DNA from 4 places in the Silvimonas sp. genome. Region 3 is predicted to be linked to each of the others. Evidence: predicted binding sites of a transcription regulator. Region 3 holds the regulator's gene; each other region holds the start of a gene.

Region 1 (3,658 bases), on a different contig from region 3:
GCAGATACTCAAACGCGCCGCCCTGGAATGCCGACACCGCGCTTTCCAGATCGGAATGGGCGGTCATGATGATCACGGGCAGGCCGGGATAATCCTTTTTGACCAGATCCAGAAAGGTCAGCCCCGATTCACCGGGCATGCGAATGTCACACACAATGGCTTCAGGAACTTCGCGGCCCAGCCGGGCGAGTGCTTCGGTCGCCGAGGCAAACGCGGCGTGGGCAATGTTTTCTCGTGCCAGCGCTTTCTCGAAGACCCAGCGGATGGAACGGTCGTCATCAATAATCCAGACAGTGCTCATGGATTCTCCGTAACTTGTGGTGACTGGGGTTCCGCTTGTTCAAAGCCCGTGTTGCGGGCAGGACATGAGCAAACGGTGTTCCCAGAGCGGTTGGTTTAGTTGTTCTTGGTTTTGTCGAAATCCTGCCAACCATTGAGCGGTAGCAGCATGTTGAAACAGGTGTAGCCCGGGCGGCTGTCAAAATCGATGGAGCCGTGGTGCTGGTTGATAAAAGTGTGCGCCAGGTGCAGGCCAATGCCGGTTCCACCCGGACGACCCGACACCAGCGGATAAAACAAAGTGTCCTTCAGGTGATCCGGAATCCCCGGGCCGTTATCGATAATCTGCAACTGGATGGCAATCGGGTAGCGTTGCCGATTGAGCGTGACCTGCCGCGCCACGCGAGTACGCAGCATGATTTCGCCCACACCATCCATGGCTTGAATGGCATTGCGCATGATGTTGAGTACGGCCTGGATCAGTTGTTCGCGATCGCCAATCAGCGTGGGCAGACTGGTGTCATAGTCACGCTTGATCGCCAAGCCATTGGGTGTTTCCGCCAGCATCAACGAGCGCACGCGCTCCAGTACTTCATGAATCGACAATTCGGCCAGTTGCGGCAAGCGATGCGGCGTCAGCAGCCGATCCAGCAGGCTTTGCAGGCGTTGCGATTCCTCAATGATGACCTGCGTGTATTCCTTCAGTTGCGGGTCATGCAATTCGCGCGACAGCAATTGCGCGGCACCGCGAATGCCTCCCAGCGGGTTTTTGATCTCATGTGCCAGATTGCGGATCAGCTCGCGATTAGCCTGTTGCTGCGCTTGCAGGCGCTCTTCATTGGCGATTTTGCGTTGCTGGTCAATCTGGCGGATTTCCGCCAGCGCCGCAGCCTCGGTGCTTTCAATCGGGCTGGCGGTGAGAGAAACGTAGACTTCGCCATGCGAGGTGTTCAGCGCGATTTCGTGTTCGGTGAGGCTGACGTTATCGCGACTGGCGTTGTACAACGCCTGGGCGACCGGATTGTCCGGGCCGAGGCAGTCGGTCAGCGACATCCCCAGGCAGTCGTCACGCAGACCCAGCAGATCGGCCGCAGTCGGGTTGTAATAGACCAGCGCGCCATCTTCGCGTGTGGCCAATACCGCAGCATCGAGAAATTCCAGTCCAGCGAACGTGGCAGGAGTAGGGCTTTTTGTCATAGGGTGCGGTCTATGTAAAACGTGCGTCGAACAAGGCGTAAAGCATGCGTGGTGGCGTGTGCCGGTTCCGCGGCTTCTTTCATGCGGCTTAACCAAGCAATTAGCGGGCCAGCTTGCAGATGGCATGCACAAGGCGGTTTGAGGACCAGAAACCTGGGTATTGCACACATATGGTGCATTATAGGTGTCGTTGTGGTGCACTGCCCCGTGATGGGGAGCTAACACCGCAAAAACAGATCAGTGGATTGATCAGGATGGGGCAAATCGCGGCGCGGGCTAGCCGGTGACGATGGCTGACGGCGATGGAGCTGGCGACGCGAATGGAGATAACAGGCTGGTTGAATGCCCAAAGCGGATAAAACCGGCCGCGGCTGGAAGGCGCTACTTCTGTGCGCCCAGCCTGACAGCGCTATTTACTGCGTGCCAGTTCCTGTTGCAACGCGGCCACGTTCTTTTCATGTACCGTGGCGTTGTCACGCAAGCGACTCACCCGATCCTGGTATTTGGCGGAATTGGCTTGGGCATCCGGGCTGGCTTGAGCATCGCTGAGCGCCCGGCGGGAGTCGGCCAGCGCTTGCTGCTCGGTATTCAGCTCGTCTTGCAGAATCTGCTTGCGGTTGGAATCGCGCGATTTCTGGGTGGCGCTGTCGACGCGAGGAAAGTCAGCCGGACTGGGCGCTGTAACCCGGGTGCCGGATGCGCCAGTGCCTTTGCCGCGCGCTTTATTGCCCATGGGGATCGGGTCGGTATATACCCGGCTCGCACCGTGCATAGGCAGATTGGAAAACGTGATCCGGCCATCGGCATCAACATATTTATAGATATCTGCGTGCGCGAACGCGGCCAGCAGACTCAGTGTGACAATGGCGGCAAAACGGGGTAGCAAACGACAAATAGACATGGGACGGAACCTTACCACAGCGGGCCTCAAGCCGGCCGGTCACTATGACCGAGTGGTCGATCTGGTGCGATCAAATCACGCACGCGTTGTTTCAATTCTTTGGCTTCGGGAAAGCGCCCTTCAATTTTGCGATCCCAAATCACCTGATCCTGGCAATGCACCAGGAAAATCCCGCCAGTGCCGGGTTGCAATGCCACCTCGCCCAGTTCTTCGGCGAAAGTGTTGAGCAACTCTTGCGCCAGCCAGGCCGAGCGTAATAACCAGTTGCACTGGGTGCAATAGCGAATACTCACACGCGGTGTGGCAGGCCCGGCGCTGATTTCGGTCATTGGTTGCTCCTGATTCAAAACGCGACACCCAAGGTCCGTAGCGCGGCTTCGGTCGCTGCCGCACTGGTGTGATGAATGCCATGCCAACCTAACGCACTCGCCGCCCGGGCGTTGGCCTGGTTGTCGTCAATAAATACCAGTTCTTGGGGTTGCAAGTCGGGCAGATCACGGGCGATGCGCCGGAACATCTCGTGATAAATGGCTGCGTCGGGTTTGATTAGCCCAAGTCGGCCAGAGACGACGATGTCCCGAAAGCGGCGCAGGAAAGGGTAGTTGTCCCATGCGTAGGGAAAGGTCTCGGCCGACCAGTTGGTCAGGCCGTAGAGTGGCACCTGGGCGTGTTCCAAGTCTTCCATCAGTTTGATGCCTTCGACCAGCGTGCCTTTGAGCGATTCCGGCCAGCGTTCGTAGAACGCACGGATCAATTCGGCGTGCTCGGGAAACTCTTTGATCTTGCTGGCCGTGGCATCGACGATAGAACGGCCACCGTCTTGCTGCAGATTCCATTCACCATTGCAAACATGCTGCAAAAACCAGGCGCGCTCGACATCGTCGCTAATCAGTTTGCGGTAGAGGTAATCCGGGTTCCAGTCAAACAGAACACCACCGAAATCAAAAACGACAGCACGTATGGTCATGGAGGGGCGAAAGTGGCGAAGGAATTAGAGAATTGGAGTTACATTGTAGCCGGGATAGGTCTGAACTGGCGTGGTGAGGATGCCCGGATGATGTAGCCGCAGGCACCCGCCCAGGTCAGGCGTGTTTTTTGGGCAATTCATTGGCGGGCAATTCGGTTTCCAGCACCACCCGATTGCGGCCATATTCTTTGGCGTGATACAGCGCGTGATCGGCGCGGGTGAGCAGGTCGTCCAGATCAACATCACTGGGGCGCAGGCGCGACACGCCCATGCTGGCGGTAATGCGCACGTACTCGCCACCATCCAGCGGGACA
Region 2 (3,658 bases), on a different contig from region 3:
GCGCATCAGTTTTATATCTGCGCCACGCATGACAAGAAGCCGGTGCTGTTTCCGGATAACCCCGCCGAACCCGCGTATTGGGATTTTCTGTACTTCTCGTTCACCATCGCGGTGGCTTGCCAGACCGCGGATGTTGCGGTGGGGGACAGCGCAACCCGGCGTGTCGTGCTGGCGCAATCGGTATTGGCGTTTGTTTTCAATCTGAGTGTGCTGGGTTTGTCGATCAATGTGGCGGCGGGCTTGCTGAACTGAGCGCCATTACGCTTGCATGCGTTGATATACGTTCGATATCCATTGACCTGTTTACCCATGACCACTTTCTGAAATGTTCGCTAGCGCTGATGGTGTTGATTCCTTTGCTGATGGCCGCACCGCTGGCCGCTGCGGAAACCACGGCGCACCATCATCACGATCACCACCCGGTGGATAAAACCATCCGCAAAACCAAGGCGTGGTTTCACCGCCATTTTTAGTGCGGCTGGCGAAGTGCGGCTGGCGAAGTGCGGCTGGCCAAGTGGGGCCGATGAATACACCGCTGGAAGGGCGAAAAACAAAACGGGCGCATAAAGCGCCCGTTTTGCATGGCAGGAAAGATCCCGACTTAGCCCGCAGCACTCAGCCGAGTGACGTTGGACGACTTGTCTTCACCAGCAAATTTGCGTGCATCTGCCAGCGATTCAATCTCACCCGAAATCATCCCGCCTGATTCAATCAGCAGCTTGCCATAACGGATGGTGCCTTTGACACGGCCAGTAGCGTGGATGATCAACTGCTCGCGTGCGGTCAGTTCACCTTCAAAGGTGCCGTGGACTTCGGCCACATCAATGCTCACCTTGCCCGAGAACGAGCCACCTTCGGCGATGCGGATAACGCGGCTATCCATGGTGGCTTCTACGCGGCCTTCAACTACCAGCGTGTCGCAATCCAGAATCTCGGCTCCGCGCAGTTTTACATCCGGGCCGACGATCAGCCGGTTGCCGCCGGTATCTGCAGTGGCGGCGGGTGCTACCGGTACCACTGCTTTGGTTGCCTGAACGCTGGCGGGTACGCCGTCAGGGCGCAGATTGTCACCGGCGGGTGGATAGGGTTGGCTGCTGCCCGCATCGGCGTGCGCGCTGCGATTGGTCAGGCTGCTCTGGTTTTTATTGAGGATGGGCGATTGTTGCTTCGACGAGAACATGGGTACTCCTTGGAATTACGTCAGAGGGTGCGCGAAATATCGGTATTTCCACGTCTACCCCTTCTAGTGCAATTGCCGTGCCACAATGAAAATATCTTTTATAAACAAATAGATGTTGTTTTTTGTTGATGCGAATTACGAAAATGTTGCTACCGCCTGTCGCCGTCAGGCGTCATGCCGTGCGCGGTAATCGGGCTGACGCCAGTGAAATCGGCTTTCTGGCCTGTCGCTGATAAACGACGCGTTTTAAGCGGGCCGGGCATTGCACTGCCGCTCACGCTCTTGGCAGACCGGCAAAACTTGCCGGGCATCCCATATGCATAAAAATTAAGTCGTTATAAATCAATGGTTTGTTTTCTGGCATACTTCCTGCTTCTGTGAGTCCAGTCACACACCTGGAAGCCTTTGGCCATGATGAGTTCGCTGGATAGCTATTTCCAAACACAGGAAACCGCCATGAAGTTGCGCGGGTACCGTCAGGAAGTGTTGTCGTCGAATATTGCCAACGGCGATACGCCGCAATACAAGGCTCGCGATTTCGATTTTTCGACCGCGTTCAAGTCGGCGCTGAGTGCTTCCCAGGTGAACGCCGGTACTTTGGCCGCAACCGATGCGCGCCATCTGCAACCGCAGGGCACTACAGACTTGTTTGCCCCGCAACTGCAGTACCGCAGCGAGGTCCAACCCTCGATTGATGGCAACACCGTAGATATGAATACCGAGATGCGCGATTTTGCGGATAACACGCTGCGCTACGAGGCTTCGATCACTTTTATGCAGAACCGGATGAGCACGATGCGCACTGCGCTGACGTCCGCATCGTCCTGACCGCGGAGCAACTAGATCATGTCTTTGTTCAGCACGTTTGATATCTCGGCTTCGGCCATGCAGGCGCAGTCGATGCGCTTGAATACGGTGGCCAGCAATCTGGCGAATGCCGAGTCGGCCACCAGTTCCAACGGCCAGCCGTACCGCGCCAAGCAAGTGGTGTTTCAGGCTACCCCGATCGGACCAGCTGGTGGCGTGGGCGTGAAAGTTGCTCAGGTGGTTGAAGACCAGACACCACCGCGTTTGATGTATGACCCACACAACCCGGTGGCCGATGCCAATGGTTACGTAGCCATGCCTAACGTGAATGTGGTTGAAGAAATGACCAATATGTTGTCGGCGTCGCGTTCTTATCAGACCAACGCCGATGTAATGAATACCGCCAAAACCCTGCTGCAGCGTACCTTGCAGCTCGCCACGGCCTGATTGAATAGCGGATTGAGGGAGTAGCCAGATGGCAACAACAGTAGGTAGCGGGTTTGATTTCAGCAAACTCAACGCTGCGCTTAGCGGTACATCCAGCACCAGCAGCGCCAGTGGTACTGCCTCGGGTTCGGCCGCTGGTTTGCAGGATCAGTTCATGCAGTTGCTAGTAGCGCAATTGCAGAATCAGGATCCAACCAATCCAATGGATAACTCGCAGATGACCTCGCAACTGGCGCAGATCAGCACTGTGAGTGGCGTGCAGCAGCTTAATCAGACCATGTCGTCGATGTCGTCGCTGTTCAGTTCCAGCCAGGCGTTGCAGTCCGCTGCGCTGATCGGCAAACAGGTCATGGCACCGACCAAGAGCTTTGCGTTTGACGGCACCACGCCGCTGCAAGCACAGATTGACGTGCCGGCCGGTACTTCGCAGATGCAGGTTTCAGTGGTGTCGCTAACCACTGGCCAGGTGGTTGATCAAATGACCAATACGCCAACTGCCGGGCAGATGAACGCAATCAACTGGGACGGCACGCTGTCCGATGGCACCAAGGCGCCAGCGGGTAACTACGCGATAGTGGCTTCTGGCATGAGTTCTTCCGGTGCGCAATCCACCCTCACGGTAGATGGCTGGCAAACCGCTACCAGCGTGATTCTGGGTAGTAGCGGCGTGCAAGTGCAGTTGGGCAATGGCTCAACAGTCAATCTGAGTGATGTCAAACAGATCAGCTAAGCCGCTTTAGCCGTGTTACTTGCAGTCACAAACGAATTAATCAGATAAGTCCGATAACGTGCCCGACAGGGCAGGCATGAATTGCCGCAAGGGCGGCAAGGATTGCCGGGGGAGAAAGCATGGGTTTTCAACAAGGTTTGAGCGGTCTGAACGCAGCGTCCAAGAACCTGGATGTCATTGGTAACAACATTGCCAATGCCAATACCGTGGGCTTCAAGGATTCGCGCGCAGAGTTCGCGGATATTTACGCATCTACCTTTGCTTCGTCCTCCAATGTGGCGGGGATCGGTACGCGGGTGATGAGCGTGGCCCAGCAGTTCGGCCAGGGCAACGTGGAAACCACCAGCAACCCGATGGATGTGGCTATTACCGGCAACGGGTTTTACCGCATGGTCAACGATGCCGGCACCGTGGCTTATGCCCGTAACGGCCAGTTCCAGCTGGATAATCAGGGCTACATCGTTAACGATGGCGAGCACCTGACTGGCTGGGCG
Region 3 (3,658 bases):
GCGCCAGCCAGATGCACAGCACGCGCAAATGGTCATTCACGGTCGGGAAATCTGGTATCAACCCAAACCCGGTGACGCATGGTCGGAAGCCCCGGTCGATGCCGACATGGGTGCCTACCACGCCAAGGGTGTTGGCTTTCAAGCCGACCTTGCTGGCCAGACCCTTTTAGTTAAATCCAGAGTGAGCACCACTTATGTCCCTGCGCAACGCAGCAGTAAATAGCGTCCTGACAATCAGCCTGGCGCTGGGGGCAACTGCCGCCCTGGCCTCAACGGCTGATCGTGAAAAGCCGATGAAAATTGAAGCTGATTCGGCCACTTACGACCAGAAAGCCAATACCGGTGTGTACACCGGCAACGTGGTTGTCACGCAAGGCACCATGACGCTGCGCTCGGACAAGCTGGTGATCCATCAAGACGCGGATGGCATGCAATATTCGCAAGGCGATGGCAAACCAGTGAAATTTCGCCAGCAGGCAGATGATGGTGAATGGGTTGATGCTGAATCACTGCATTACGATTACAACCAGAAAACCGGCATGCTGGTGCTGACCAACAGTGCCTGGGTGCGCAAGAACCAGAACGAAGTGTTTGGGGACATCATCACTTACAACCTGAACAACGACCAGTACACCGCCAACAGCACCAAGTCCGGCGCCGGTCGCGTCAATGTGACGATCGTTCCGAAGAAAAAAGACGCCAGTGCCGCTGCCACCACCAAACCGGCGGCAACCAAGGCCAGTGCAGTCACCGCAAGCGGGGCCCAATGAAGCCCTCCCGATCACTCGATAACAACGGCCCGGCCACTCAACCCATGACTGCATCCCTGAACGCTTCCGGTTTGATGAAACGCTACGGCAAACGCACCGTGGTACGTGACGTAGCCATTCGAGTGGATGCGGGAGAGGTCGTCGGTTTGCTTGGCCCTAACGGCGCGGGCAAAACCACCAGCTTTTATATGATTGTCGGGATGGTCGCTGCCGATGGTGGCGAAATCACCCTGAATGGCCAGGACATCAGTCGCCTGCCGATGCACCAGCGCTCAGAACTGGGCTTGGGTTATCTGCCGCAGGAAGCTTCGATTTTTCGCAAGATGACGGTCGCCCAGAACATTCTGGCTGTGCTGGAACTGCGCGAGAAAAACGCCACACGCCGTGCGGAACGACTGGACGAACTGCTGCATGAATTGCACATTGCCCATCTGCGTGACAGCGGTGCCATGAGTTTGTCTGGCGGCGAGCGGCGACGCGCTGAAATCGCTCGCGCGCTGGCTGCTGATCCGCGCTTTATTTTGCTGGATGAACCCTTTGCCGGGGTCGATCCGATTGCGGTGATGGATATCCAGCGCATCATTGCTTATCTGCGCGACCGCGGTATCGGCGTGCTGATTACCGACCATAACGTGCGCGAAACGCTGGGGATTTGTGATCGGGCGTACATTATCTCTGAAGGCTCCGTGATGGCATCCGGGCATCCGGCCGAAATCATTGCCAACGAACAAGTGCGCAAGGTTTACCTGGGCGAACATTTCCGCATGTAACCGCGCCATGCACAAAGCGCCGATCAACCGCCACCCTCTTTGTCTGGATATAAACGCAGCATGAAGCAATCCCTTCAACTGCGTCTTTCGCAGCAACTGAACCTCACCCCGCAGCTGCAGCAGTCGATCAAGCTGTTGCAGTTGTCCACACTCGATTTTCAGACGGAAATCGAGCGTTACCTGCTGGAAAATCCGCTGCTGGAACAAGATGGTGGGGGCAGCAACCCTTCCGACAGTCCCGAACCTGTTTCCGGCGAGAGCGACAGCACCCCGCAAGAACCGGCCTACGATGGCAGCGGCGACGACATGAACTGGGGTAGCGGCACCGGCAATGCGCGCAACGGTGACGATGATGACGACTTCGATCCGGCCACCCAGGTCGCCAAAGAGCTGACGCTGCGCGAGCATCTGCTGGATCAAGCCGGGGTGCTGCGTTTGCCCGAGCGCGACCATGCTGCCCTGGCTTTCATGATCGACGCAGTGGACGATGAGGGATTTTTACCAATGTCCCTCGAAGAATTACTGGAACAAATCCCGCTGGAGATCGTCACACATCTGGAGCTTGAAATTGATGACCTGGCCGTAGCACTGGCCAGACTCAAGCAGTTTGATCCCGTTGGGGTGGGTGCCCGCAATACTGCGGAGGCTTTGGGCCTGCAGTTGCGCCTGGTTGCACCTTCTCCCGCTTGCGAGCTGGCACGACAGATCGTCGGACAACATCTCGATTTATTGGCCGGGCGTGACTACACTAAGCTCAAAAGGTTACTGAAATGTGACGACGCGGCACTGAAAGCCGCGCAAAGTGTGATCACCAGTCTGAATCCGCGCCCGGCAGCACAATGGGCGGCATTGACACCACGTTACGTTGTACCTGACGTACTGGTGCAAAAGATCAAGGGGCAATGGCAGGTGAGACTCAATCCAGCCGCGATGCCGCGGTTGCGCATCAATCAAGTCTATGCAGATATCCTGCAACGTAGCGAAGGCGGTGTGCTGGCGCGCGAGTTGCAAGAAGCCAAATGGCTGGTGAAAAGCGTGCAACAACGCTTTGAAACCATTCTGCGGGTCGCTCAGGCCATCGTTGAACGCCAGCGTGCGTTTTTCGAACATGGTGAAGTCGCCATGCGCCCGCTCGTCCTGCGCGATATCGCCATGGAACTGGATCTGCATGAATCCACCGTGTCCCGCGTTACCACCCAGAAATACATGACCAGCCCGCGTGGGCTGCTGGAGTTCAAATACTTCTTCGGCAGTCACGTTGACACCGAAGCTGGTGGCGAATGTTCGGCCACTGCCATCAAAGCGCTCATCAAACAGATGATCCAGAACGAAGACAAAACCCGGCCGCTCTCAGATAGCGCCATTGCCGAAGCTTTATCCGGGCAAGGGATCGTGGTTGCGCGGCGAACCGTTGCCAAGTACAGGGAGGGCATGAACGTTCCACCCGTCAATCTGCGCAAAAACCTGTAGCCCTTATCGGTGCAGTGTCTTAATGGCTTACCAGAAGGAGAATGCCATGAACCTCAACATCAGCGGACATCACGTTGAAGTGACCCCGGCCTTACGGGAATACGTTACCAGCAAGCTCGACCGGATAACGCGACACTTCGACCAGGTTGTAGACGTCAGCACGATTCTGTCTGTAGAAAAATTGCAGCAGAAAGCCGATGTCACAGTGCGGGTTCGCGGAAAAGACATCCACGTTGAGGCATCAGACAAGGATATGTATGCGGCCATTGATTTACTGGTCGACAAACTTGATCGGCAGATTGTGAAACACAAAGAATGCTTGATGGATCATCGCGGCGAAGCGATCAAACATCAGCAAACCGTCGAAGAGGAATGACTTTCCGGCATTAACCAGTCCTTTGATACAACAAACGGGAGCCAATAATACTGGTTCCCGTTTTTGTTTATGCATTCTGGGCGGTACAATAGTATTGGTTGTGCAGTGCAATGGCACGTTAATGGGGCAAGATTGCGCTGTCCTGGCTAATAAATTGCGCAATACTTATCAAATTGCACCGTAAATGCGGTGTGGTTCGCAGTTCCAGTGAGCACTATCCAGACCGGTGAATAGAGCAAAAGCAGCCATCGGAATTCGTCACAGGTGGGGCG
Region 4 (3,658 bases), on a different contig from region 3:
TGTCCGAGCTGTTATGCATCAGCAGGAAAGCGGCAGCGCCGCCAGCGATGACCAACACCAGGACGACGCCGAGAATAATAAATAACAACAGCTTGGATTTGCCTTTGGGCGCCTTGGCTTCAGCCATAGTTTATTCCGTACGTTTACGTTGCTTGCCTGCGCCCGGCGGATTCAAACGCGCCTGCAGCGATCAGCACTGTATCTGCAGGCCTGGCGCGCACGGCACACCAATCCCGCCTCTCGTTTTTGCATTATCACGTGCCTGGCGTACTGATGCCAGCCGGTTTTCATGCGTGTATCGTTCCAGGTCTTTTTAAATTATTGCAGCGCAGTAAAAGTGACATAAAGCCGCTTTGACCCGGCTTCAACGGTGCCAGACCAACCCACATCGCATTTGCAAGACCTGGCCGGGTTATACCCATAAACCAGACGGAAAACAAGCGGCTACTCCCGCCGTGAAGGCGGGTCTGAAGTAATAAAACGAGCAAGCAAGCGAGCTAGCCGGATTTATCCGCTAACTAGATATATAGATTCAAACCGGAACGCGCGACAGGTACGCGGATTGTGCCGGTTACCGGTGTCAGCGCCGCCTGACTGGCATCGGCGACTCCCCCCCACTGACTGCGCCCCTGATTCTGGCCGTTGCTGCCATCAAACTGGCGTTGCATTTGTTGCTGTTGTGCTTGCTGGTTAAGCGAGTCTGACGCCACCTGCACATTAGTCAGGGTAATGCCCTGATCGGCCAGCAATGCCGACAACCGTGGTGTTGCCGCTGCCAGCGCCTCACGCACACCGGCGTGCTGCGAAGTGAAGATTACGCTCGCCTGGTCCTGCGCCATGGATAAACGTACTTCCATCGGGCCCAGATGCGGCGGATTCAGTTGCATATCCAGTTGTTGCTCTTGCTTGCCAATCATCATCGACACCCGTTGCGCCACGGCGTCGCCCCACTTGTTGTCAGTCACCGGCACGGCGATCTGGTGAACTGCGGTGGTCGGTTTGGCAGTTTGATCCTGATTGGCCGCGATGGGGTGTTGCTGAGTCGCGGCCGTCAATTGCGCCAGCGCGGTGTCGTCCGTATCGCTGGTGGTCGCGGCGCTATTAGCGGCGGCATTTTGCAAAAGCGGCAAGAAATTGCCGTCGGTTGCGGCAATATCCGCCATGGAATTCGCCGCTTTGCCGTCCCCCGCTTTCATATCCTGCAACAGCGCTTTGGCATCGCTCGCCGTTAGTGCGTCGTCGCTAACGCTGCCCTGGTGCGCTGTCAGCATGGCGTTCAGCGAGGCTAATGCGTCCGTCGAACTAGCGCCAGACGTTGCTGTCGCAGCGGTTGGATCGGTAGGTGTAACGTTGGTGGCGGGCTGCATCAGCATGGCTTGCAACATCGCCAGCCACGACGAGGTATCGCCATCAGTCGCTGTGTTGTCTTTGTCTTGCGCGGCGGCCTCGCGTGCAGCGGCCTTGCTGGCTTTGGCCGCACTATCAGTACTGGCGTCAGCGTTTTGTGCGGCGTCTTGTTTGGCTTGGGTCTGGGCCGGGCTGGGGGATGGTGCCGGCGTTGGAGACGGTGATGGCGCCGGCGCTGGTGTTGCCTTTTTGGCAGTCTGCTGCGCATCGGCCAGCGTTGCGCCAAAGTCTACGCCATTGCTGTGGCCAGCTTGTTGCGTCGCCCCGGCAGAGCTGGCGGAAAACGCTTGAAACGAATTGACAGAGGACGCGGCAGCCATTGGGTAATCCTGAATCTGGGTACAGATTGAAATACGAGTTGGTTCTATAAAAGCAAAACCAATGCCAGCTCCCGCCACGGCAGCGCTTGCTGCTAAACTTCGGGGCACGCCACAACGGCAAAGTGACAGGGATATCATCGCCAGATGGCAGAAGATTCAGATCTAGAGAAAACAGAACCCGCCTCGGCCAAACGGCTGGAGGAAGCGAAAAAGCGAGGGCAGGTGCCGCGCTCGCAAGAACTGGGTTCGTTTGCGGTGATGATGACCGGCTTGCTCTCGATGATTTCGCTCGGCCCATCGCTGGCTCAGGCGATCACAGGCATTTTCATGCAGGCGTTTACCTTCAACCGCACCATGGCGTCCGACCCCACGCTGCTGTTCCCGTTTCTGACCAATGTGTTTCACATCGCCCTGTTCGCGGTATTGCCGGTCGCTATCGCCTGCGCCATCGCCGGGCTGGTAAGCCCGCTGGTTTTGGGCGGCTGGCTGTTTACCACCGAAACCCTGGCCCCCAATTTCGGCCGATTGAATCCGGCCAAAGGGCTGGGCCGCCTGGTGTCTTTGCGCGCGCTGGTTGACATGAGCAAAGCCATTCTCAAATCCGGCCTGATTGGTGGCGTGGCTTGCCTGGTATTGTGGCGTGAGCGCGATCAATTGCTGCAACTGGCCGTCATGCCGAGCACCGAAAGCTACGGTTATCTGTGGCAGATGACCCGCTATACGCTCACGCTGGTGATTGGCAGCATGGGCTTGATTGCCGGCATCGATGTGCCCTGGCAGTTGTGGGATTACTACAAAAACCTGCGCATGACCAAAGAAGAGGTCAAGCAAGAGAACAAAGAATCTGAAGGCGATCCGCAAGTGAAGGGGCGCATCCGCCAGATGCAGCGCGAAGCCGCGCGCAAGCGCATGATGTCCAAGATTCCCAAAGCCGATGTGGTGGTCACCAACCCGACCCACTATGCCGTGGCATTGCAATACAACGAGCGCATGCGGGCACCGCAGGTCATCGCCAAAGGGGCTTATCTGCTGGCAGAGCGCATTATCGATATTGCGCAGGAAAACAAGGTCACTGTGGTACGTACGCCACCGTTTGCGCGTGCGTTGTATCACCACACTGAACTTGGTCAGGAGATTCCGGCGGCACTGTATACTGCGGCTGCCGAGTTACTCGCATATATCTATCAATTGAAAAACTGGCAAAGCCACGGCGGCCAGGCTCCAACACTGAATACGGATTTGCCGGTGCCAGCCGAACTGGACCCGGAACACTCAAGCCAAGCTGAAAACGGAATCACTTCCTGACCATGAAGTTCTCTGCAAAAGCCACGTCTAGCCATGTGGCGTAAAATCAATGTGGCCGTGCTGGCCGTCCCCATCCTGGTCTTGATGATCCTGGGCATGATGATCTTGCCCCTGCCGCCGCTGGCACTGGATTTCTTTTTCACTTTTAATATTTCGATGTCCATCGTGGTGTTGATGGTCGGTTTGTACACCCGCGAACCACTCGAATTCTCCGCCTTCCCTACCGTTTTGCTGTTTACCACGCTGTTGCGCCTGGCGCTGAACGTGGCCTCCACCAAACTGGTCCTGACTGAAGGCCACAACGGCGCCGATGCCGCCGGTAAAGTGATTGAAGCCTTCGGCCACGTGCTGATCGGTGACAACCTCACCGTGGGTATCGTCGCCTTCGTCATTCTCACCATCATCAACTTTGTGGTGATTACCAAAGGTGCAGGCCGGATCGCCGAAGTGAGCGCCCGCTTCACGCTGGATGCGATGCCCGGTAAACAAATGGCGATTGACGCCGACTTGAACGCCGGTTTGATTGGCGAAGAAGACGCTCGCAAACGCCGCCGGACCATCGCCGAAGAAGCCGACTTTTTCGGCTCCATGGACGGTGCCTCCAAGTTCGTGCGCGGCGATGCGGT

Evidence for each region. The regulator sigma-54, encoded in region 3, starts transcription at its own class of promoters, with help from an activator protein. The targets are predictions, from matches to a motif close to CTGGCACGCTTCATGCTT.
Region 1: a site for sigma-54 is predicted at 1,571-1,588, ahead of glnL (nitrogen regulation protein NR(II)). Genes of this name have one in related genera too.
Region 2: a site for sigma-54 is predicted at 1,538-1,555, ahead of flgB (flagellar basal body rod protein FlgB). Genes of this name have one in related genera too.
Region 4: a site for sigma-54 is predicted at 1,778-1,795, ahead of P4L78_RS02295 (flagellar hook-length control protein FliK). Genes of this name have one in related genera too.

The regions. Positions count from the first base shown of each region.
Region 1 is NZ_JARLJK010000131.1:48,883-52,540, forward strand. It holds gene ntrC (nitrogen regulation protein NR(I)) at 1-301, opposite strand, end outside; gene glnL (nitrogen regulation protein NR(II)) at 397-1,476, opposite strand; gene P4L78_RS15410 (DUF4124 domain-containing protein) at 1,886-2,377, opposite strand; gene P4L78_RS15415 (SelT/SelW/SelH family protein) at 2,404-2,706, opposite strand; gene P4L78_RS15420 (HAD family phosphatase) at 2,721-3,344, opposite strand; gene P4L78_RS15425 (diguanylate cyclase) at 3,460-3,658, opposite strand, start outside.
Region 2 is NZ_JARLJK010000122.1:109,922-113,579, forward strand. It holds gene P4L78_RS13225 (DUF1345 domain-containing protein) at 1-252, shown strand, start outside; gene P4L78_RS13230 (hypothetical protein) at 342-473, shown strand; gene P4L78_RS13235 (polymer-forming cytoskeletal protein) at 602-1,180, opposite strand; gene flgB (flagellar basal body rod protein FlgB) at 1,595-2,008, shown strand; gene flgC (flagellar basal body rod protein FlgC) at 2,027-2,434, shown strand; gene P4L78_RS13250 (flagellar hook assembly protein FlgD) at 2,463-3,164, shown strand; gene flgE (flagellar hook protein FlgE) at 3,284-3,658, shown strand, end outside.
Region 3 is NZ_JARLJK010000009.1:103,075-106,732, reverse strand. It holds gene lptC (LPS export ABC transporter periplasmic protein LptC) at 1-223, shown strand, start outside; gene lptA (lipopolysaccharide transport periplasmic protein LptA) at 195-770, shown strand; gene lptB (LPS export ABC transporter ATP-binding protein) at 815-1,540, shown strand; gene P4L78_RS00695 (RNA polymerase factor sigma-54) at 1,601-3,010, shown strand; gene hpf (ribosome hibernation-promoting factor, HPF/YfiA family) at 3,057-3,386, shown strand.
Region 4 is NZ_JARLJK010000054.1:157,216-160,873, reverse strand. It holds gene fliL (flagellar basal body-associated FliL family protein) at 1-127, opposite strand, end outside; gene P4L78_RS02295 (flagellar hook-length control protein FliK) at 519-1,727, opposite strand; gene flhB (flagellar biosynthesis protein FlhB) at 1,872-3,032, shown strand; gene flhA (flagellar biosynthesis protein FlhA) at 3,066-3,658, shown strand, end outside.